One region of the Kitasatospora sp. NPDC087314 genome, then DNA from elsewhere that is predicted to be linked to it. Evidence: riboswitches for the same ligand, from Rfam matches in the RefSeq annotation. Region 1 holds a riboswitch; each other region holds the start of a gene.

What was found. A riboswitch is a leader RNA that binds a small molecule or an ion and turns the genes downstream of it on or off. The one in region 1 is predicted to bind cobalamin.
Region 2: linked by a shared signal. The riboswitch ahead of ACIO5E_RS17405 (FecCD family ABC transporter permease) and the one ahead of ACIO5E_RS13275 (HoxN/HupN/NixA family nickel/cobalt transporter) in region 1 are both predicted to bind cobalamin.
Region 3: linked by a shared signal. The riboswitch ahead of metE (5-methyltetrahydropteroyltriglutamate--homocysteine S-methyltransferase) and the one ahead of ACIO5E_RS13275 (HoxN/HupN/NixA family nickel/cobalt transporter) in region 1 are both predicted to bind cobalamin.
Region 4: linked by a shared signal. The riboswitch ahead of ACIO5E_RS20575 (cobalamin biosynthesis protein) and the one ahead of ACIO5E_RS13275 (HoxN/HupN/NixA family nickel/cobalt transporter) in region 1 are both predicted to bind cobalamin.

The regions. Positions count from the first base shown of each region.
Region 1 covers NZ_JBIUYE010000005.1:274,328-279,359, reverse strand. Annotated here, with positions in the region: gene ACIO5E_RS13300 (CobW family GTP-binding protein) at 1-57, opposite strand, end outside; gene rpsN (30S ribosomal protein S14) at 54-359, opposite strand; gene rpmB (50S ribosomal protein L28) at 359-595, opposite strand; gene rpmG (50S ribosomal protein L33) at 736-900, shown strand; gene ACIO5E_RS13280 (type B 50S ribosomal protein L31) at 930-1,178, shown strand; gene ACIO5E_RS13275 (HoxN/HupN/NixA family nickel/cobalt transporter) at 1,247-2,359, opposite strand; cobalamin riboswitch at 2,391-2,605, opposite strand; gene ACIO5E_RS13270 (ArsR/SmtB family transcription factor) at 2,687-3,070, shown strand; gene ACIO5E_RS13265 (hypothetical protein) at 3,141-4,826, shown strand; gene ACIO5E_RS13260 (AAA family ATPase) at 4,815-5,032, opposite strand, start outside.
Region 2 covers NZ_JBIUYE010000007.1:214,009-219,040, forward strand. Annotated here, with positions in the region: gene ACIO5E_RS17390 (CGNR zinc finger domain-containing protein) at 1-534, shown strand, start outside; gene sodX (nickel-type superoxide dismutase maturation protease) at 544-927, opposite strand; gene sodN (superoxide dismutase, Ni) at 1,205-1,600, shown strand; cobalamin riboswitch at 1,690-1,828, shown strand; gene ACIO5E_RS17405 (FecCD family ABC transporter permease) at 1,952-3,037, shown strand; gene ACIO5E_RS17410 (ABC transporter ATP-binding protein) at 3,037-3,819, shown strand; gene ACIO5E_RS17415 (ABC transporter substrate-binding protein) at 3,874-4,869, shown strand; gene ACIO5E_RS17420 (GNAT family N-acetyltransferase) at 4,956-5,032, shown strand, end outside.
Region 3 covers NZ_JBIUYE010000024.1:3,818-8,849, forward strand. Annotated here, with positions in the region: gene metE (5-methyltetrahydropteroyltriglutamate--homocysteine S-methyltransferase) at 1-1,105, opposite strand, end outside; cobalamin riboswitch at 1,279-1,452, opposite strand; gene ACIO5E_RS37000 (cytochrome P450) at 1,696-2,241, opposite strand; gene ACIO5E_RS37005 (hypothetical protein) at 2,124-2,444, opposite strand; gene ACIO5E_RS37010 (NADH:flavin oxidoreductase/NADH oxidase) at 2,653-3,756, shown strand; gene gndA (NADP-dependent phosphogluconate dehydrogenase) at 3,833-5,032, opposite strand, start outside.
Region 4 covers NZ_JBIUYE010000009.1:71,796-76,827, forward strand. Annotated here, with positions in the region: gene ACIO5E_RS20565 (alpha/beta hydrolase family protein) at 369-1,481, opposite strand; gene ACIO5E_RS20570 (hypothetical protein) at 1,642-1,932, opposite strand; cobalamin riboswitch at 2,065-2,200, shown strand; gene ACIO5E_RS20575 (cobalamin biosynthesis protein) at 2,335-3,324, shown strand; gene ACIO5E_RS20580 (cobyric acid synthase) at 3,321-4,835, shown strand; gene ACIO5E_RS20585 (putative cobaltochelatase) at 4,832-5,032, shown strand, end outside.

The DNA of each region.
Region 1 (5,032 bases):
GATCCCGTCCAGGCCGCCGATTCCGGCCAGGCGGTCCGGCCCGTCGACGCCGCTCACCAGCTGGCCTTCCGGACGCCGGGCAGGTGGCCGGCGTGGGCGTGGGCGCGGAGGTTGATCCGGGAGAGGCCGAAGGCGCGCAGGTAGCCGCGCGGGCGGCCGTCGACGGCGTCGCGGTTGCGGATCCGGGTGGCGCTGGCGTCACGGGGCTGGCGGGCGAGTTCGGCCTGCGCGGCGTCTCGCTCGGCGGGGGCGGTGCCGGGGTGGGCGATGATCCGCTTGAGTTCGGCGCGGCGCTCGGCGTAGCGCGCCACGACGGCGCGCCGCTGCTCGTTCCTGGCGATCTTGCTCCGCTTGGCCATCAGACCTTCCCCCCTCGGGCGCGGATGCGGGCGACGGCGGCCTCGATGCCGATCGTGTCGATGGTGCGGATGCCCTTGGCACTGAGCGTGAGCCGGACGTACCGACCCTCGCCGGGCAGCCAGTAGCGCTTGTGCTGGATGTTGGGGTCGAAGCGGCGGCGGGTGCGGCGGTGCGAGTGCGAGATCGCGTTGCCGAAGCCGGGTCGACGGCCGGTGAGTTGGCAGTGGGCGGACATGGATGCTCCCTGGCGTCCGGGAATGGGCGGGACGGAGCTCACGTTACACCAGATGAAAATGACTTCCATTTCGGTGTACGGTTTCGCCCCGGCCCCGAACACCCCGATTCCGAACACCCCGCCCACCCGGGAGGACACCCATGGCCCGCAGCGAACTGCGCCCCGTCATCAAGCTCCGCTCCACCGCCGGCACCGGCTACACGTACGTGACCCGCAAGAACCGCCGCAACGACCCGGACCGGATGGTCCTGCGCAAGTACGACCCGGTCGCGGGCCGGCACGTCGACTTCCGCGAAGAGCGCTGACCCCCGCCCGTCCGAGAAGGAGCCCACCCATGAAGCCCGGCATCCACCCCGCCTACCGCCCGGTCGTCTTCCGCGACAAGGTCGGCGGCCTCGCCTTCCTCACCCGCTCGACGGTCACCGGCGACCGCACGATCGAGTGGGAGGACGGCACCACCTATCCGGTGATCGACGTCGAGATCTCCTCGGCCAGCCACCCCTTCTACACCGGTCAGTCGCGCGTCCTGGACACCGCCGGCCGGGTCGAGCGCTTCCGTCAGCGCTACGGCGACCGGCACTGACCCGCGGCAACGCGACGGCGCCTCCCCCCGAACCTGCGGGGGAGGCGCCGTCGGACCACCGGTGGCCCCTACTCGGCCGCCACCCAGCGCTTCTCCACCCGGGCCAGCTTCCAGTACGCGATCGCCGCGGCCCAGACCACCACGAACAGCCCGGCGATCGCGTAGCCGACGTTGTCCAGCGAGATGTCCGCGATCCAGCCGGTGACCGGGTCGGTCAGGTCGAGCTTCTCGTGCAGCACGCCGACCAGCTCGATGGTGCCGATGACGAACGCCACCGCGATCGACAGCCCGGTGATCGTCAGGTTGTAGTACACCTTCCGGACCGGGTTGGCGAAGGCCCACTGGTACGCGAAGTTCATGAACGTCCCGTCCAGCGTGTCGAACAGGCTCATCCCGGCCGCGAACAGCAGCGGCAGGCAGACGATCGCGTACCAGGGCAGCCCGGCCGCCGCGCCCGACCCGGCCATCACCATCAGGGTGACCTCGGTCGCGGTGTCGAAGCCGAGCCCCAGCACCATGCCCACCGGGAACATCTGCCCGGGCCGGGTGATCGACCGGGTCGCCCGGTTCAGCACCCGGGCCATGAACCCCCGCGAGTTGAGGTGCTCCTCCAGCTGCGCCTCGTCGTACGACCCGGCCCGCATCGACCGGAACACCTTGAGGATGCCGAGCAGCGCGGCCAGGTTGAGCGCGCCGATCAGGTAGAGGAACGCGCCGGAGGCCGTCGTCCCGACCACCCCGAGCCACTTGTGGGTGGTCGACTCGTCGTCCATCAGGGTGTTGGCCAGCTGCGCGCCGCCCGCCACCAGGGCCGCCATGATCACCACCATCGAGGAGTGCCCGAGGGCGAACCAGAAGCCGACCGAGACCGGCCGCTTGCCGTCCGCCATCAGCTTGCGGGTGGTGTTGTCGATCACCGCGATGTGGTCGGCGTCGAAGGCGTGCCGCATCCCGAGGGTGTACGCGGTGATCCCCAGGCCCACCCCGAAGACCTGGGTACCGACCTCGTACTTGTGCGGCGCCACCAGGAAGACGAGCGTCCCGAAGGCCACCACGTGCATGGCCACGATCACCCCCATCAGCCCGGCCGTACGGATGGTGTCCTCGCGCCTCCAGCGGAACGTGGGCAGCGCGGGCGGTGTCGCCGTCGGCTCGGCGGCGGCGGTTTCGGGCACGGTCATCTTCGGGTCACGCTCCAGCACCTCGTGGAAACAGTTCGTGAGATGCCGTGGCCGGTCTCCTGGCTTACGGGGATTCCGTACCCGCCTTCCCAGGCGCGCGAGGCTCCCAGTGGCGTCGTGGGTACGGACGACTCTCCATCGACGACGATCGCGATGGCCCGATCACAGTGGCGAGGGCCGCTCCGGGCTGGGACCCCTGAGGATCCGTCACCGGTCTTCCCGAGCACCACGGCGGGGAACACCGTAGGGGCCAGGCCCCACCCTTGCAAGGCTGCGCACCTGCGCAGGTGTCCAGGATCACACGCCCCCGCCTGCGACAATGAGCGCATGCATCTCGTACCGGCCGACCGCGCGGGCCACCGCACCATCGACGGACACCGGGTCTGCGAGGCCATCGCCGCGATCGGCGACACCGCGCACGTCCGCTCCTGGGCCGAGCGGTTCTCCCTGCTCGCCGACCCCGGACGGCTCGCCCTCCTGCTCGCCCTCCACCGGGCCGGCCCGCTCGCCGTGACCGACCTCGCCGTCGCCACCGGCATGCGCGACCCCGCCGTCTCCCAGGCCCTGCGGCTGCTCCGGACGGCCGGCGTCGTCACCGGCGACAAGGACGGCCGCGTCGTGCGCTACCGGCTCGTGGACGACACCCTGCGCCCCCTCCTCGACGAGTGCGCCGCCGCCGAGCACCACGAGCCCACCGCGGCGACCGGCTGACCGGCTCTCGGGCTGACCGACACTCGGGAAACGGCCCCGGAGCGGCACCGGGGGTGAGTACGATCATGGTGTGCCGTCCCACCCCCACGCCTGGCCCGCCGACCGCTGGAACACCCGACCGGTCAAGGCCCGCGTGCTGGCGGTCGCCCGCACCCTCACCTCGGCCACCCGGGTCCTGGACGTCCTCACCCTGCTGCACCCGGACGGCCTCGAACGGTACTTCACCGTCAACCCCGGATCCGCCTTCGCCGACCGCGCCCTGGACGAGTACCTGCACGACCTGCCCGGCATCACCGTGCTGGACTGGGAGGACGCCGTCCGACGCCACTTCGACCTGGCTGTCGCCTGCGCCGTCCACGCCTCCATGCACCGCCTGGACGCCCGGCTCGTCGTCCTCCCGCACGGCGCCGGCTACAACCGCCTGGTGACCGAGTCCACCGGCGACACGGTCAGCTCCGCCGGCCTCTCCCGCAACGAACTCACCCACCACGGCCGGGTGTTCGTCGACGTCCTCGGCCTCTCCCACCCCGAGCAGCTGGACCGCCTGCGGGTCTCCTGCCCGGAGGCGCTGGACGTCGCCCACGTGGTCGGCGACCCCTGCTTCGACCGGATGCTCCGCAGCCTCCGCTCCCGCGACGGCTACCGCGGCGCCGTCGACGGCCGGCGGCTCGTCGTCGTCAACTCCACCTGGAGCGAGCACTCGTTATTCGGCTGCCGCCCCGACCTGCCCCTGCACCTGGTCCGCCGACTGCCCGCCGACGAGTACACGGTGGCCGTCGTCCTGCACCCCAACATCTGGAGCCGGCACGACCCCGAGGCCCTGCTCGACAGCGCCCGCCGGATGGGCCTGCGCCTGATCCCGCCCCACCAGGGCTGGCAGGCCGCCCTGGTCGCCGCCGACTGCCAGATCGGCGACCACGGCTCGGTGTCCGTCTACGGCGCCGCGCTGGAGCGGCCCACCGCGCTCGTCGCCACCGGCGCCGCCGAACTCGACCCGCGCTCCCCCAGCTACGCCTTCGGCCAGGCCGCGCCCGTACTCGACCCCGACGGCGACCTCGCCGCCCAGCTCGACCAGATCCTGCGGAAGCAGGACCCGACCGCGCTGCGCCGGATCGCCGACCGCTCACTCGGCCGGCGCGGCCGCTCCGCCGAGCTGCTGCGCCCTTTGCTCTACTCCTTCCTGGAGCAGCTGGACGAACCCGGGAACGAACCGGTCCTGCCGCCCTACCCCAAGCCCGTCCCACGCCCCGGAACCACCGACGGGCCCACGGCCTACGACGTCGAGGCCGAGAGCGAGGGCACCGAGGTCAGCCTGCGGCGCTACCCCTTCGAACCGGACGATCACACGCCGCGCGGCTTCCACGCGCTCACCGACGAACACCCGGGCGACGCCCTGCGCTACACCGCCGAGGTGCTGGCCCGGACCGAGGTCCACGCCGAACGCCCGGCCGCACGCTGGCTCGCCGACTCCGCCGCCGAACTCCCCGGCCTCGCCGTCGCGGTGGCCGCCCTCGGCCCGGCCCGCCACCTGCTCCGGCTGCGCACCGGCCTGCTGTTGGAGGCCTGCGCCGAACGGGACTGGAGCTGCCCCGAGCCCAGCCTCGACCCGCTGCTGCTCGGCTCCGCCGTGGCCTGCTGGATCGCCGACGGCGGCGACCCGGCCACCCTCCCCGAGCACGGCCTCACCCTCCGCACCGGCGACCACCGCACCCGGGTGTCCTTCACCACCGGGCCGTGCCGGGCCTCAAGCCCGTAGTTCCCGCAGCCGCTCGCGGCTGTGCTCCGCCAGCTCCAAGTCGCCCAGCTCCTCCGCGAGGGCGGCGAGCAGGGTGTGGGCCTGCGTCTCCTTCGCGTACTGCTTCCGCTCCTCGGCCCGCCGGGCGCAGTCCTTCGCGTGGGCGACGGCGAGGTCGAGCTGCCCGAGGGCGCGGTGGGCCCGGGCGCGGACCAACGGCAGCTTCA
Region 2 (5,032 bases), on a different contig from region 1:
GAGCGCGGCACCGACGCGCTGACGTCCGTGGACGCGGTGCGCGCCCTGTTCTCCGACTCCTCACGGGCCGCCGCGCAGGCCGACGAATCCGACCTGCCCCGGCTGCGGGCGGTGCGCACCAGGCTGCGCGGGGTCTTCGAGGCCGCCGCCGAGGGCGACGAGATCCGGGGCGTCGACCTGCTGAACAGCCTGCTGATGGAGTACCCGGTCAGCCCGCTGGTCTCCGGGCACGACTTCCTGGACGACGCCGGCCGGCCGCGCTGGCACCTGCACCTGGCCGACAACTCCCCGACCGCCACCGCGCACTTCAGCGCGGTCGCCTGCATGGGCCTGGCCGTCCACCTGACCGAGCTGGGCGCCGACCGGCTCGGCATCTGCCAGGCCGCGCCCTGCCGCAACGCCTACCTGGACACCTCGACCAACCGCTCCCGCCGGTACTGCTCGGACCGCTGCGCGACCCGCGCCAACGTCGCCGCGTACCGGGCCCGCAAGCGCCAGGAGGCGGAGGCCGCGGCCCTCGGCGCCGCAGGGTAGGCGCCCGTTCTAGGGCTTGTCCGACACGCCCTGGAGCTCCTCCGCCCAGACGCCCAGGCGGCGGGCCAGGCCCGGCACCCGGGCCAGCCGGGTGGTCAGCAGCAGCCGCTCCAGCCGGCGCCCCGGCGCCAGCCAGGCCGGGCGCGGGCGCAGCCGCAGCAGCACCCGGCCGAGCACCAGTTCGTCCGGCACCGGGCCGTAGCTGCGGCTGTCGCTGTCCACCGGCCGGTTGTCGGACAGCAACCACCAGCCCCCCGGGCGCCGTTCGGCGGCCCGCTTCACCACCAGCAGGTCCTGCTGGAAGGGGTGCCGGAAGAGCACCACCGCGCCGGGCCGGATCGGCGCGCCGTAGCGCACCAGCAGCTGGTCGCCCTCGCGCAGGGTCGGGACCATCGACGGGCCCGCCACGTCGACCAGCCCGAACGGCACCGCGCCGCCGCGCCGGCCCCGCCCCTGGGGTTCCGTGCCCTCCGGTTCCGTGCTCCGCGCCACGACTCCTCCTCCCGGACCACCCGGTCCCAGTCTGCCGTACGGACCGTCACCCTGTTCGATGTCCGGAATACCCCGGTTGCGGGTCCGCCTTTTGCCCTAGGCCCACCGCCCGATCGCGAAACGACGGGGGCGGAAGGGTAATCTCGGGCGCGGGAAGACGATCTAAGGAAGGACTCCCATGTTCTCTCGTCTGTTTGCACCGCGCGCCACCGCCCACGCCCACTGCGACCTGCCCTGCGGCGTGTACGACCCGGCGCAGGCGCGGCTCGAGGCCGAGTCGGTCAAGGCCACCCAGGAGAAGTACCAGGCCAACGAGGACCCGCACTTCCGCGCCCGCGCCATCATCATCAAGGAGCAGCGCGCCGAGGCCGTCAAGCACCACATCTCGGTGCTGTGGAGCGACTACTTCAAGGCCCCGCACTTCGAGAAGTACCCGCAGCTGCACCAGCTGGTCAACGACACCCTGAAGGCCGCCTCGGCCGCCAAGGCGTCCACCGACCCGGCCACCGGCCAGGCCCTGCTGGACCTGATCGCCGAGGTCGACAAGATCTTCTGGGAGACCAAGCAGGCCTGAGCCTGACGCGTCGCCACCCGACCGCCCCCGTCCGCAGCGCCGGACGGGGGCGGTCGTGCGTCCACGCCCGATCGCGGCCCAGGTAAGGGTTGCCTGGCCTGAGTGGCTGTTATGCTGCCAGGGCGTCCGAGGGGGAAGTCCGGTGTGAATCCGGCGCTGACCCGCAACGGTGAGCGCGGCCCGTCGGCCGTGCCAGCCCGATCGCCCTCGGCCGCCGACCTCCCGACAACTCGCCGTGGACTGCGAGGGGACGGCGCCCGGGCCCGCGCCCGTCCGGCGCCCGCCCCCGCACACCCGCGGCCCGAGGCAAGGCGCACCCGTGGACGAGCGGAGCGAGAGAACCACCCGGAGGTGCGCGTGAGCACCGCACCCGTGGGCGGCGGCGCGGTGAGCCCGCCCGCCCGTCGCATACCCGCCGCACCCCTCACCGTCGGTCTGGCCGCCGCCCTGCTGCTCTCACTGGTCTGCGGGGTCGCACTGGGCGCCGCCGGGATCGGCCTGCCCCGCGCCCTGCGGCTGCTGGCCGCCGGACTGACGGGCGGACGGCTGGAGGCGGGCGAGGCCGCCGCCTACGCGATCGTCTGGGAGATCCGGCTGCCGCGCACCGTGCTGGCCGCCGTGGTCGGCGCCGGGCTGGCCGCCACCGGGGTCGCCGTCCAGGCCCTGGTGCGCAACGCGCTGGCCGACCCCTTCGTGCTCGGCGTCTCCTCCGGCGCGGCCGTCGGCGCCAACGCCGTCCTGCTGCTCGGCGCCTTCGCCTCGCTCGGGGTGTGGGCCATCTCGGTCTCCGCGTTCGGCTCCGCGCTGCTCGCCATGGTGCTGGTCTACCTCGCGGCGCGGACGGCCTACGGGCTCACCCCGCTGCGGCTGGTGCTCACCGGCACCGCGCTCTCCTACGGCTTCTCCGCGCTCACCGCGCTGATGGTCTTCGCGGCCGCCCGCGGCGAGGCCGCCCGGGACGCCATGATGTGGCTGCTCGGCAGCCTCGGCGGCGCCACCTGGGGCTCGGTGCCGATCGCCGCCGCCACCGTGCTGGCCGGTCTGGCGTACCTGGCCTGCGCGGCCGGCCGGCTGGACGCGCTCGCCATGGGCGACGAGACGGCCGCCTCGCTCGGCGTGGACCCGGACCGGCTGCGCCGCGAGCTGTTCGTGGTGACCGCCGCCGTCACCGGCACGGTGGTCGCCGTCAGCGGGGCGATCGGCTTCGTCGGGCTGATGGTGCCGCACCTGGCCCGGATGCTGGTCGGCGCCGGACACCGCCGGGTACTGCTGGTCGCGCCGCTCGCCGGGGCGCTGCTGCTGGTCTGGGTGGACATCGTCTCGCGCACCCTGCTGGCGCCCGCCGAACTGCCGGTCGGGGTGGTCACCGCGGTCCTCGGAGTGCCATGCTTCCTGCTGCTGATGCGCCGTCGCGGCTACTCCTTCGGAGGCCGCTGATGGACCTCGCCCTGGACTCCGTCTCGGTCGAACTGGCCGGCGCCCGGCTGGTCCACGACGTCACCCTGGACGCCGCCGCCGGGCAGGTGGTCGGGCTGGTCGGGCCGAACGGCAGCGGCAAGTCGACCCTGCTGCGCTGCGTCTACCGGGCGCTGCGGCCCGCCGCCGGGGCCGTCCGGCTGGACGGCGACGACCTGCACGCGCTCACCGCGCGCGCGGCCGCCCGACGGGTGGCCGCGCTGCCCCAGGAGCACTCCGCCGAGTTCGACTTCACGGTCGCCGAGGTGGTCGCCATGGGCCGGCTGCCGCACCGGCGCGGGCTGGGCGGCCCGGGCGCGGGCGACCACGCGCGCTGCACGGGGGCGCTGCGCAGGGTCGGCGCCGAACACCTGGCCGGGCGGGGCTTCCTGAGCCTGTCCGGCGGCGAGAAGCAGCGGGTGCTGATCGCCCGCGCGCTGGTCCAGGAGCCCCGGCTGCTGGTGCTGGACGAGCCCACCAACCACCTGGACATCGCCCACCAGTTGGACGTCCTGGCGCTGGTCCGGCAGGCCGGACCGACGGTGCTCACCGCGCTGCACGACCTCAACCTGGCGGCCGGCCACTGCGACCTGCTGTACGTGCTGCGGGCCGGCCGGATCGTCGCCTCGGGGCCGCCCGCCGAGGTGCTCCGCCCCGACCTGCTGGCCGAGGTGTTCGGCGTCCGGGCCGCTCCCGTGCGGCACCCGGTGACCGGCGCCGCCCAACTGCTCTTCGACCGGATCCGGCCCACCCCCGAAGACTGATCGACCCCGCGGACCGATCGACCCCGAAAACTGCTCGACCTCGAAAGAAGGCCCGTGCGTACCAAGGCCGTTGCCGCCACCGCCCTGCTCGCCCTCGGACTCACCGCCTGCGGCGCCGAGATCGCCCCGAGCGCCGACTCCACCGCCGCCTCCGCCCACTACCCGGTGACCGTGGAGAACTGCGGCACCAAGCTCACCTTTCCGCAGAAGCCCGCCCGGACGGTGACCAACGACGTCGGCATCACCGAGCTGATGCTCGCCCTCGGCCTCGCCGACCGGATGGCCGGCTACGTGATGCCCGACGACAAGGGCAAGGTCGACCAGGTCGCCTGGAAGGACGGCTACCAGCAGACCGGTTGGCTCTCCAAGAAGGAGATCACCAAGGAGATCGTGCTGGGCGCCAGGGCCGACCTGGTCTTCGCCGGCTGGCACTACGGCTTCGACGAGGGCCGCGGCTTCACCCCGCAGGCGCTCAAGGACCTCGGCATCGCCTCGTACGTGCTCAGCGAGTCCTGCCGCAGCGGCAAGGGCACCGAGCGCGGCGTGATGTCCCCGCTGGACGCGCTCTACACCGACCTGGCCAATCTCGGCGAGGTCTTCGACGTCCGGGACCGGGCCGACAAGCTGATCGCCGACTTCAGGGCGCAGGTCGCCGCCGTCCCGCAGCCCGGGCGCCGGCCCTCCGTGTTCCTGTACGACAGCGGGCAGGACAAGCCGTACACCGCGGGCAGGTTCGCCGCGGCCGACGAGATCATCACCAGGGCCGGCGGCACCAACGTCATGGGCGACCTGGCGGACTCCTGGGTCACCACCGGCTGGGAGAGCGTTGTCCAGCGCGATCCCGAGGTGATCGTGATCAACAACTACGGCGAGACCGGTGCGGAGGCCAAGCGGAACTTCCTCAGGTCCTTCCCGCCGCTGGCCGGCGTCTCCGCGATCAGGAACGACCGGATCTTCGTGCTGGACTACGTCGACCTGGTGGAGAGCCCGCGCAACCCGGCCGCGATCTCCGCGCTGGCCGCCTACCTGGGCACCGTCCCCGCCCGCTGACCGGTCCGCCGCCCGGGCCGGCGGATCGCCGAACGGACCCCGTCCGGTCCTGGGCCGGGACGGGGCCCGCGCAGTAGGCTCGCAGCATGATCCGCACCGCCGTTGTGACCGACGTTCCCGTCATCCACGCCCTGATCCGCGAGCTCGCGGACTACGAGAAGGC
Region 3 (5,032 bases), on a different contig from region 1:
AGGTCTCCGCCGCCTTCTGCCGGGCGAAGGCCAGCCAGCGGGCGATCTGCGGGTCCAACTCCCGTTCGGCGGTGGCGTCCAGCGGCACGTGCAGCAGCGAGCAGGACGGTGCCACGTCGACCGTGTCGGCGAGACCGAGCAGGGTCGCCAGGGTGGCGAGCGACTTCTCCAGGTCGTTGATCCAGATGTTGCGGCCGTCGACCACACCCGCGACCAGGCGCTTGCCGGGCAGCCCGCCGACGGCGGCGAGGCCGTCCAGGTTGGCGGCGGCAGGTCCCGTGAAGTCCAGCGCCAGGCCCTCGACCGGGGCCTTGGCCAGGACGGGCAGGGCCTGGCCGAGGCGGTCGAAGTAGCTCGCGACCAGCAGCTTCGGCCGGTCCGTGAGGGCACCGAGCTCACGGTAGGCACGGGCGGCGGCGTTCAGCTCGGCCGGGGTGCGGTCCTGGACGAGCGCGGGCTCGTCCAGCTGCACCCACTCGGCCCCGGCGGCGCGCAGCTCGGCCAGCAGGGCCGCGTAGACGGGCAGCAGCCGGTCGAGCAGGGTGAGCGGCTGGAAGTCGGCGGCCACGCCGGGCGCGGGCTTGGCCAGCAGCAGGTAGGTGACCGGGCCGACCAGCACCGGGCGGGCCCGGTGGCCGAGGGCGACGGCCTCCTCCAGCTCCCCGACCGGCTTCGCGGAGTCGGCGGTGAAGGCGGTGTCGGGGCCGAGTTCGGGCACCAGGTAGTGGTAGTTGGTGTCGAACCACTTGGTCATCTCCAGCGGCGCCACCTCCTGGGTGCCGCGCGCCATCGCGAAGTACCCGGCCAGCGGGTCGGCGTCGACCGCGGCGCGGTGGCGGGCCGGGATCGCGCCGACGGCCACCGTGGTGTCCAGCACGTGGTCGTAGAGCGAGAAGTCGCCGGTGGGGACCTCGCCGACGCCGGCGTCGGCGAGCTGGCGCCAGTTCTCCCGGCGCAGGTCGGCCGCGGTGGTCAGAAGGGCCTCGGCCGTGACGGCGCCCTTCCAGTACCCCTCGATCGCCTTCTTCAGTTCCCGGTTGCCGCCCTGGCGGGGGTAGCCGTACGCGGTGGCGAGGGTTGCCGCGGCTGCGGACTTCGCTGTCAAGGGACTCTCCTTCGCGAGCCTGTTTCCTCTGTTCCCCGGAGACGGGACGAAGGCGCGAAGGGGTGACGAACCGGGCGGCCGACCGCAGGTGTGCCGGTCTCCGCCTGGTATGTACGCCGACCCGCCCACGAGGTCACCGGGATCTCCGCGCGCGATCGGTCGCGCGCGGGCAACAGGCAGGTCTTCGGACTCGCGGGCTCGGCCGTCCCCGAAAGGGCGGACACCTACTGGCCGTCGCTTCCCAGACCCGTCCCGGGCCCAGTGCGTATGACGGCGGTCGTTCCCACTCACCGCTGCGGGGCAGTCCCGGATTCCCACCGGGTTCCCTCTTGCGACGCGCCTGCCTGGCGGGCAGGGCGAACCAGCTGCACCGCGAGCCTATCGGGCGTCCGGCGGTCCTGGTACACCAATCCGAGAACGTGTCCGCGGACTGAGACGCGCGGCGCTGCGGACGGAGCCCGCCGGCCGGTGGGCCGGCGGGCGGCGGGCGGCGGGCGGCGGGCGGCGGGCGACGGGCGACGGGCGACGGGCGGCGGGCGACGGGCGACGGGCGGCGGGCGGCGTCAGCGGCTCCGGGTCAACGGTCCGGGTCAACTCCTCGGCGGCGGCCCGGCCTTTCTCGGGGTGACGACCATGCGGATGTCGTCGGCCGCCCAGCGGACGAACCGCTCGGTCGCATCCACCCGGTGGCCCGGCACGGGGCGGAAGCGGAAACGCTTGAGGAGGACGGCCAACAGCAGTCGGCACTCGACCATGGCCGGGCCCGCGCCCTCGCAGCTGCGCGGGCCGAGCCCGAAGGGGACCCAGGCCAGCCGCGCGCGCCCGGCCACCTGCTCGGGGGTGAACCGCTCGGGACGGAACCGCTCGGGCTCGGGCCAGTGGTCGGGGTTCAGCTGGATGGCCCGGAACGGGTAGAAGACCACCGTCCCGGCCGGGATCCGGTACTCGCCGACCGCGAGCGGTTCGGCGGTCTCCCTCGCGCCGTACGGGCCCGGAGGGTAGAGGCGCAGAGACTCCTTCAGGACCATCTCCAGGTACGGGAGCCGCCGGAGGTCCGCATACCCGGGTGCCGCGCGGTCGCCGAGCACGCGGTCCAGTTCCTCGGTGACCGCGGGTCCAGGAAGGCGAACAGGCACTCCGGCCGCCCGTCCGGGTGCGCCGTGGCCTCCAGCAGCACCGGGTCAGCGACCGACACGGCCGCCTCGGCGCCGGGCAGCTGGAACCGCGCCACGGGACCGTACTCGGCGTGCAGCCACAGCTGGTAGGCGCGCAGCCCACCTGCCTCCGCGATGGCGCCGACACCGCCGTCCGGCCGGGGATCGGGACCTGGGACCTTCATCGGACCTCCTGGTGACACGCGGGCGATGCACGGCCCGAACAATACGCCGCGCTTGCAATTAATCGGTGCGTGCAACTATTGTCGAGTCATCCAAAGTGCACCTGCAAGTATTCGCGAAGGTGTCCCACCACACCTCCCGCACTCCTAACGACCGGCGCCCGCCCCCGCACGGTCGGATACCGCCCACTCGCCCCACCAGGAGTCCGCCATGAGCACCACTCTCTTCACCCCCTACACCCTGAGGACGCTGACCGCCCCCAACCGCATCTGGATGGCGGCGATGTGCCAGTACAGCGCCGCGCCGGACGGCGACGCGGTCGGCGTGCCGACGGACTGGCACTTCGCCCACCTCGCGGCACGCGCCACCGGCGGTACGGGGCTGATCATCACGGAGGCCACGGCCGTCAGCCCCGAAGGCCGCATCACCCCCTACGACCTCGGCATCTGGAACGACGCCCAGGTCACGGCCTTCCGGCGGATCACCGCCTTCCTGAAGGCGCAGGGCACCGTTCCGGTCATCCAGCTCGCCCACGCCGGCCGCAAGGCGTCCACCGAGCGCACCTGGGTCGACCGCGGACGCGCCCTCGCCCCGGGCGAAGCCCACGGATGGACGCCGGTCGCCCCCAGCGCCATCCCCTTCACGCCGACGCGGACCAGGCCCGACGAGCTGACCGTGGATCAGATCAGTGGCATCGCCGGCCAGTTCGCCACCGCCGCCCGCCGCGCGCTCGACGCCGGCTTCCAGGCCATCGAGATCCACGGCGCCCACGGCTACCTCATCCACCAGTTCCTCTCCCCCCACAGCAACCACCGCACCGACGCGTACGGCGGCTCCTTCGAGGGCCGGATCCGCTTCGCGCTGGAGGTCGTCGACGCCGTCCGCTCGGAGTGGCCCGAGGAACTGCCGGTCCTCTTCCGCGTCTCCGCGACCGACTGGCTCACCGAGAATCCGGAGGACGGCCGCGAGGGGTGGACGTCGGAGGACACCGTCCGGCTGGCCAAGGAACTCCAGGCCCACGGCGTGGACCTGATGGACGTCTCCACCGGAGGCCTCGTCCCCGACGCCAGGATCGAAGCAGGCCCCGACTACCAGGTGCCCTTCGCCGAGGCGGTACGCAACGGGACCGGCATGCCCGTGGCGGCCGTCGGCCAGATCACCGATCCCGTCCAGGCCCAGGACATCCTCGCCACCGGCAGGGCCGACGCCGTCCTGCTCGGCCGCGAGCTCCTGCGCAACCCGTACTGGGCGCGCCAGGCCGCCGCCACGCTCGGCGGCCAGGTCTCCTCCCCCGACCAGTACCACCTCGCCTAGGCCCGCCGGCCGGGCTGGGCCGGGCGGGTGACTCCAGGGCGTCGGCGGCGGCGCCGGGCTGGGCCGGGCGGGTGGCTCAGCGCCGTTCCTCGGGGCGGCCGTCCGCCTCCCAACGGGTGTGGAAGGTGCCCTCCCGGTCCACCCGGCGGTAGGTGTGCGCGCCGAAGAAGTCCCGCTGCCCCTGCACCAGCGCGGCCGGCAGCCGCTCCGCCCGCAGGCTGTCGTAGTAGGCGAGCGCGGTCGCGAAGCCGGGGGCGGGCACGCCCAGCTGGGCCGCCGTGGAGACGACCCGCCGCCACGCCGACTGCGCGGCGCCCAGCGCCTCCTGGAAGTGCGCGTCGGTCAGCAGCGTGGGACGTTCCCGGTCCACCTCGTAGGCGGCCCTGATCCGGTCCAGGAACCGGGCCCTGATGATGCAGCCGCCACGCCAGATCGCGGCCATCTCACCGGGGTCGACCTGCCAGGAGTACTCCGCGCTGCCGGCCTGGATCTCGTTGAAGCCCTGGGCGTAGGCCACCATCTTGGAGGCGTACAGGGCCTGCTCGACGTCGTCCGCGAACCGATCGGCCGCCGCACTGTCGAGCCAGGTCTCGGTGGGGCCGGGCAGCCCCCGCCCCGCCTGCCGCAGCGGCACACCGCCGGACAGCGCCCGCGCGAAGACCGCCTCGGCGATCCCGCTCACGGGCACGCCGAGCTCCAGTGCGCTCTGGACCGTCCAGCGGCCGGTGCCCTTCTGCTCCGCCTGGTCCAGCACGATGTCGACGAAGGGCTTCCCGGTCGCCGCATCGGTGTGGGCGAGGATCTCGGCGGTGATCTCGATCAGGTAGGACTCCAGGCGCCCGCCGTTCCAGGCCCGGAAGACCTCGGCGATCGCGTCCGGCTGCAGGCCGGATCCGTGCCGCAGCAGGTCGTACGCCTCGGCGATGAGCTGCATGTCGGCGTACTCGATGCCGTTGTGGACCATCTTGACGAAGTGGCCGGCGCCGTCGGGTCCGACGTGGGTGCAGCAGGGCTTGCCGTCGACCTTGGCCGCGATGTCCTCCAGCAGGGGTCCCAGGACCTGGTACGCCTCGGGGGTACCGCCGGGCATGATGCTCGGTCCCTCCAGCGCGCCCTGTTCACCACCGGAGATCCCGCTGCCCACGAAGTGCAGCCCGCGTTCCCGCAGGGCCGCCTCCCGCCTCCTGGTGTCGAGGAAGTGCGCGTTCCCGCCGTCGACCACCACGTCGCCCTTGTCGAGCAACGGCACCAGCTCGTCGATGACCGCGTCGGTCGG
Region 4 (5,032 bases), on a different contig from region 1:
GGCGGGTCGATGGGCTGTACCTGGGAGACGGGTCACCGTCGCACCGGTACCGATCGTCGGCGGGAGCGGGGCATCACGGTCGCGCGGATTCCGAGACGTCACGTCGAGCAGTCTTCCCCTTGTACCGGCCTTCTGTCACATCCGGTTGGCCGTACGGACGGGCTGCCGTCGACGGCACCTCCCCAAGATCGGGCAACAGAGGCAAACCGCCTGGCCGGAAACAGGTGGCGGGGTCATGCCAGGCCGGCCCGACGCCCGGAACGCCGGTCGCGGTGCCCGTTCGAGCGGTCACACTGCGTGCGCATCGGGTGGCTGGAGAGGCCGTATCCGGCATCCCGAAACGGGCGCCGACTCGCGGGGGGGCGGAATCAGAGCAAGGGGGTGAGCCAGCGGCGGAGGAGTTCGGTGTAGTGGGTGGGGGCGGAGTTCCACAGGGTGGCGTGGCCGGCGCCGGGGAAGGGCTGGAGGCTGACCACACCGGGGCGGGCGGCGGCGAGGCGCTCCGCGGCGCCGTAGGGGGCGAGCTCGTCGTCCGGGCTGTGCAGGAGGAGGGTGGGCACGCGCAGGTCGGCGCCTTCGGCGATGCGGGAGAAGTCGGCGAGGTCGACGCCGGTGCGGCCCTCGGCGGCGAGGGCGCCGAGTTCGGCGGCGGCACCGGTGTAGCCGGCCCGGGCGGCGCCGCGGCGGGCGGTGGCGGGCAGGTCGAGGACCGGCGAGTCCAGCACCAGGCCGCTGATGGCGTGGGCCCAGGCGGAGCGGGCGGCGGTCTGGAGGGCCATGGTCGCGCCGAGGGACCAGCCGTACAGGATGACCCGGCCGGCGCCGCTGTCGAGCGCGAGCCGGACCGCCGACTCGACGTCGCGCCACTCGGACCCGCCGAAGTGGCCCAGCCCGTCCGGGGAGGCGGGGGCGCCCTGGTCGCCGCGGTAGGTGACGGCGAGGACGGGAAGCCCGAGACGGTCCAGGACGGGGAGGACCGGGAGGGTCTGCTGGCGGTCGGCACCGGGGCCGTGGATCAGGATCACCCAGACACCGCGCTTGCCGTCCAGGCGCCAGGCGGGGAGGGCGCCGAGTTCGCCGTCGGCGGCGGTGTCGGTGAACGGGAGGCCGAGCGCCTCGGTGGGGTCGCCGAGGTGGACGCGGGGGGTGAAGCGGACCTCGGTGCCGGGGGCGAGGGCGCCCCGGTCGGCGCGGACCAGGCGGCGGGTGACACCGTGCTCGTCGCCGTGCAGGACGTCCTCGACGACGGCGTGGCCGTGGTCGTCCCATTCGACGGCCCAGCGGCCGGGGCGCAGGCTCTCGGGGCTGCGGGTGAAGGTGACCCGGCCGGCGGCGAGGCTCTGCACGCGGACCGGGCCGGACTCCTGGACGGCGCTCGCCGGGTGGACCATCCGTTCGGAGGCCCGGCGGCCTATCACCAGGACGGCGGCCCCGGCGCCGACGGCGGCGGCCGCCACGGCGGCCGCGGTTCCCCAACGCATATCGCTCCCCGCTCTGCTGGTCTCGGACCGGACGGTGTTCGTACACCAGTTCATCGGGGGGCCTCGCGGGTGGCCACCGGACTGGGCCGTCCGGGTTACGGCGGTGCGGGCGGGAACGGGAGGGGCAAGCGGGTGCGGTCGGACGGGGCCGGCAGGTGCGTCAGACCGGAACGTCCGGTTCGAGTCGCCCGAGGAGCTCCCAGAAGCGTTCCGCCAGCGGGCGGTCGCGGGCGGGTTCGGGCCGGGCGGCGGGGTCCGGGGAGCCGCCCCAGCTCCCGGAACCCCAGTGGCAGGAGACCTGGTTCTCCTGCTGGAGCACCGTCAGGACGGCGGCGAGGTCGTTCCGGTGGACCGGGACGATCCGGGCGATCGCCCGGACGTGGGCCTGCCAGCGGCCGTCGAACGCACGAAGCGGCCCCGGAGGCCCCTTCGGGCCGCTGGACGATCGCACAGGGTGTCATTCCCCTGCGGGCCGCCTGATCGGAGGTAGCGACGGGGCCCGCGTGTGACCAACCCCTCCGTGACCTCGGTTGACGCCCGGTTCGGCCGCGTGATGGGATCCTGGGGCCAAACGGAGGCATGCAGAGGAAGCCGGTGCGAGTCCGGCGCGGTCCCGCCACTGTCACCGGGGAGCACGCTCGGATTGTTGTTGCCACGGCGGGCCGTCAGAAGCCGCTGGAAGGCCCGGGGGTGCGTTCGACCCGGAAGCCAGGAGACTCTCGCCCCCGCTACGTCGATCCAGGGCGCGGACCCTGAGTGAGGACACGCACGCGATGCAGGCTGCCCCGCCCCGCCGGACCCCACGCGGCCTTCCGCCGAACCTGTCGCGCCCGCCGATACGTTCGCTCCCGTCGTGCGCCCGCTGACCCGCGCCGCCGCGTTCGCGCTGGGCGCCGTCGCGGGCTATGCCGCCGACACCCGCTTCGGCGATCCCCGGCGCGGCCACCCGGTGGCCGCGTTCGGCGCTGCGGCGACCCGGCTGGAGCGCCGGGTGTGGCGGGACGACCGGGTGGCCGGCGCCGGGTACACGGCGCTGTGCGTGGGCGCGGTCACGGCCGGCGCGGTGGCCCTGGACCGTACGGTGGGCCGGCGTCCGCTGGGCCGGGCCGCGCTGGCGGCCGCTGCGACCTGGACGGTGCTCGGCGGCACCTCGCTGACCAGGGAGGCGCGCACCGTCGGCCGTTCGCTCGCCGCGGGCGATCTGGCGGCCGCGCGGGAGCGGCTGCCGCACCTGTGCGGGCGGGATCCGAGCGCGCTGGACGGGCCGCAGATCGCCCGGGCGGTGGTCGAGTCGGTGGCGGAGAACACGGCGGACGCCGTGGTGAACGCACTGGCCTGGGGCACGCTGGCGGGCACGCCGGGGCTGCTGGCGTTCCGCGCGGTGAACACCCTGGACGCGATGGTGGGCCACCGCTCGCCCCGGTACGCCCGGTTCGGCTGGGCGTCGGCCCGGCTGGACGACCTGGCGGGCTGGCCGGGCGCCCGGCTGACGGCGCTGCTGACGGTGGCCGCCGCGCCGGAGCCGCGGACGGCCTGGCGGGTCTGGCGGCGGGACGGCTCGGCGCATCCGAGCCCGAACGCGGGCCAGGCGGAGGCGGCCTTCGCGGGAGCGGTGGGCGTCCGGCTGGGCGGGACCCTGCAGTACGGCGAGCGGGTGGAGCACCGGCCGGTGCTGGGCGCGGAGCTGCGGCCGGTGACGGTGGACGACATCGAGCGGGCCTGCGCGCTCTCCCGGCGGGTGGGCGTGCTGGCCCTGGGTACGACGGTCGCGGGGCATCTGGCGATCCGGTCGTTGGCGGCTTCGAGGCCACGGACGGCTTCGAGAAGGAGGGGCACGGCATGAGCAACGCGCTGCTGGTCGCCGGGACGACCTCGGACGCGGGCAAGAGCGTGGTGACCGCGGGCATCTGCCGCTGGTTGGCCCGTCAGGGGGTCTCGGTCGCGCCGTTCAAGGCGCAGAACATGTCGCTGAACTCCTTCGTCACCGCCGACGGCGCCGAGATCGGCCGGGCGCAGGCGATGCAGGCGCAGGCGGCCCGGGTGGAGCCGGAGGCGGCGATGAACCCGGTGCTGCTGAAGCCGGGCGCGGACGGCCGCAGCCAGGTGGTGCTGCTGGGTCGGCCGGTCGCCGAGGTGGGCGCGCTGGACTACCGCGAGCGCAAGCCCGTCCTGCTGGAGCGGGCGCTGGAGTGCCTGGCGGATCTGCGCAGCCGCTACGACGTGGTGGTGTGCGAGGGCGCCGGCTCGCCCGCCGAGATCAACCTGCGGGACCGGGACATCGCCAACATGGGCCTGGCCACGGCCGCCGGGCTGCCGGTGGTGGTGGTCGGGGACATCGACCGCGGCGGCGTCTTCGCCGCGATGTACGGGACGCTGGCGCTGCTGTCGGCGGAGGACCAGCGGCATGTGGCGGGCTGGTTCGTCAACAAGTTCCGCGGCGACGCCCGGCTGCTGGCGCCCGGCCTGGAGATGCTGCACGGGCTGACCGGCCGCCCGGTGCTGGGCACGCTGCCGATGCTGCCGGGACTGTGGCTGGACGCCGAGGACTCGCTCGATCTGACGACCGTGGTGGACCGCACCGAAGGGCGCGGGCCGCTGGGCGCGGACGTGCTGCGGGTGGCCGTGGTGCGCTTCCCCCGGCTGTCGAACTTCACCGACCTGGACGCGCTGGCGCAGGAACCGGGCGTGCTGGTGCGCTGGGCGACCCGGCCGGAGGAGTTGGCCGACGCCGACCTGGTGGTGTTGCCCGGCACCCGGGCCACCGTGGCCGACCTGGCCTGGCTGCGCGAGCGCGGCCTGGAGCCGGCGCTGAGGGCGCGGGCGGCGGCCGGGCTGCCGGTCCTCGGGGTGTGCGGCGGCTACCAGATGCTGGCCCGCTCGATCGAGGACGAGGTGGAGTCCAAGGCCGGCTCGGTCGAGGGCCTGGGACTGCTGCCGACGAACGTGCGGTTCGGCGCCGAGAAGGTGCTGGCCCGGCCGGTCGGCGAGGCGTACGGGCAGCGGGTCGTGGGGTACGAGATCCACCACGGCGTGGTGGCGGTCGAGGGGGGCCAACCCTTCCTGGACGGCTGCCGGGTGGGCTCGGTGTGGGGCACGACCTGGCACGGCGCGCTGGAGAACGACGGGTTCCGCCGTGAACTCCTGCGCGAGGTCGCCGAGTTGGCGGGCCGGGCGTTCGTGCCAGCGCCGGACACCTCGTTCGCCGAGGCGCGCGAGGCCCGGCTGGACCGGCTGGGCGACCTGATCGAGGAGCACGCGGACACCGACGCGCTGTGGAAGCTGATCGAGGGCGGGGTGCCGGCGGCCGGATCGCTGCCGTTCCTGGCGCCCGGGGCACCTGGGGAGTATGCATGAGTGACGTCCGCTATCCGTTCACCGCGATCGTCGGCATGACCGACCTACGACTCGGGCTGCTGCTCAACGCGGTCTCCCCGGCCGTGGGCGGCGTGCTGGTGCGCGGGGAGAAGGGCACCGCGAAGTCGACCATGGTGCGCGCGCTGGCCGGCCTGCTGCCGTCCCTCGCGGCCGTCGACGGCTGCCGCTTCGCCTGC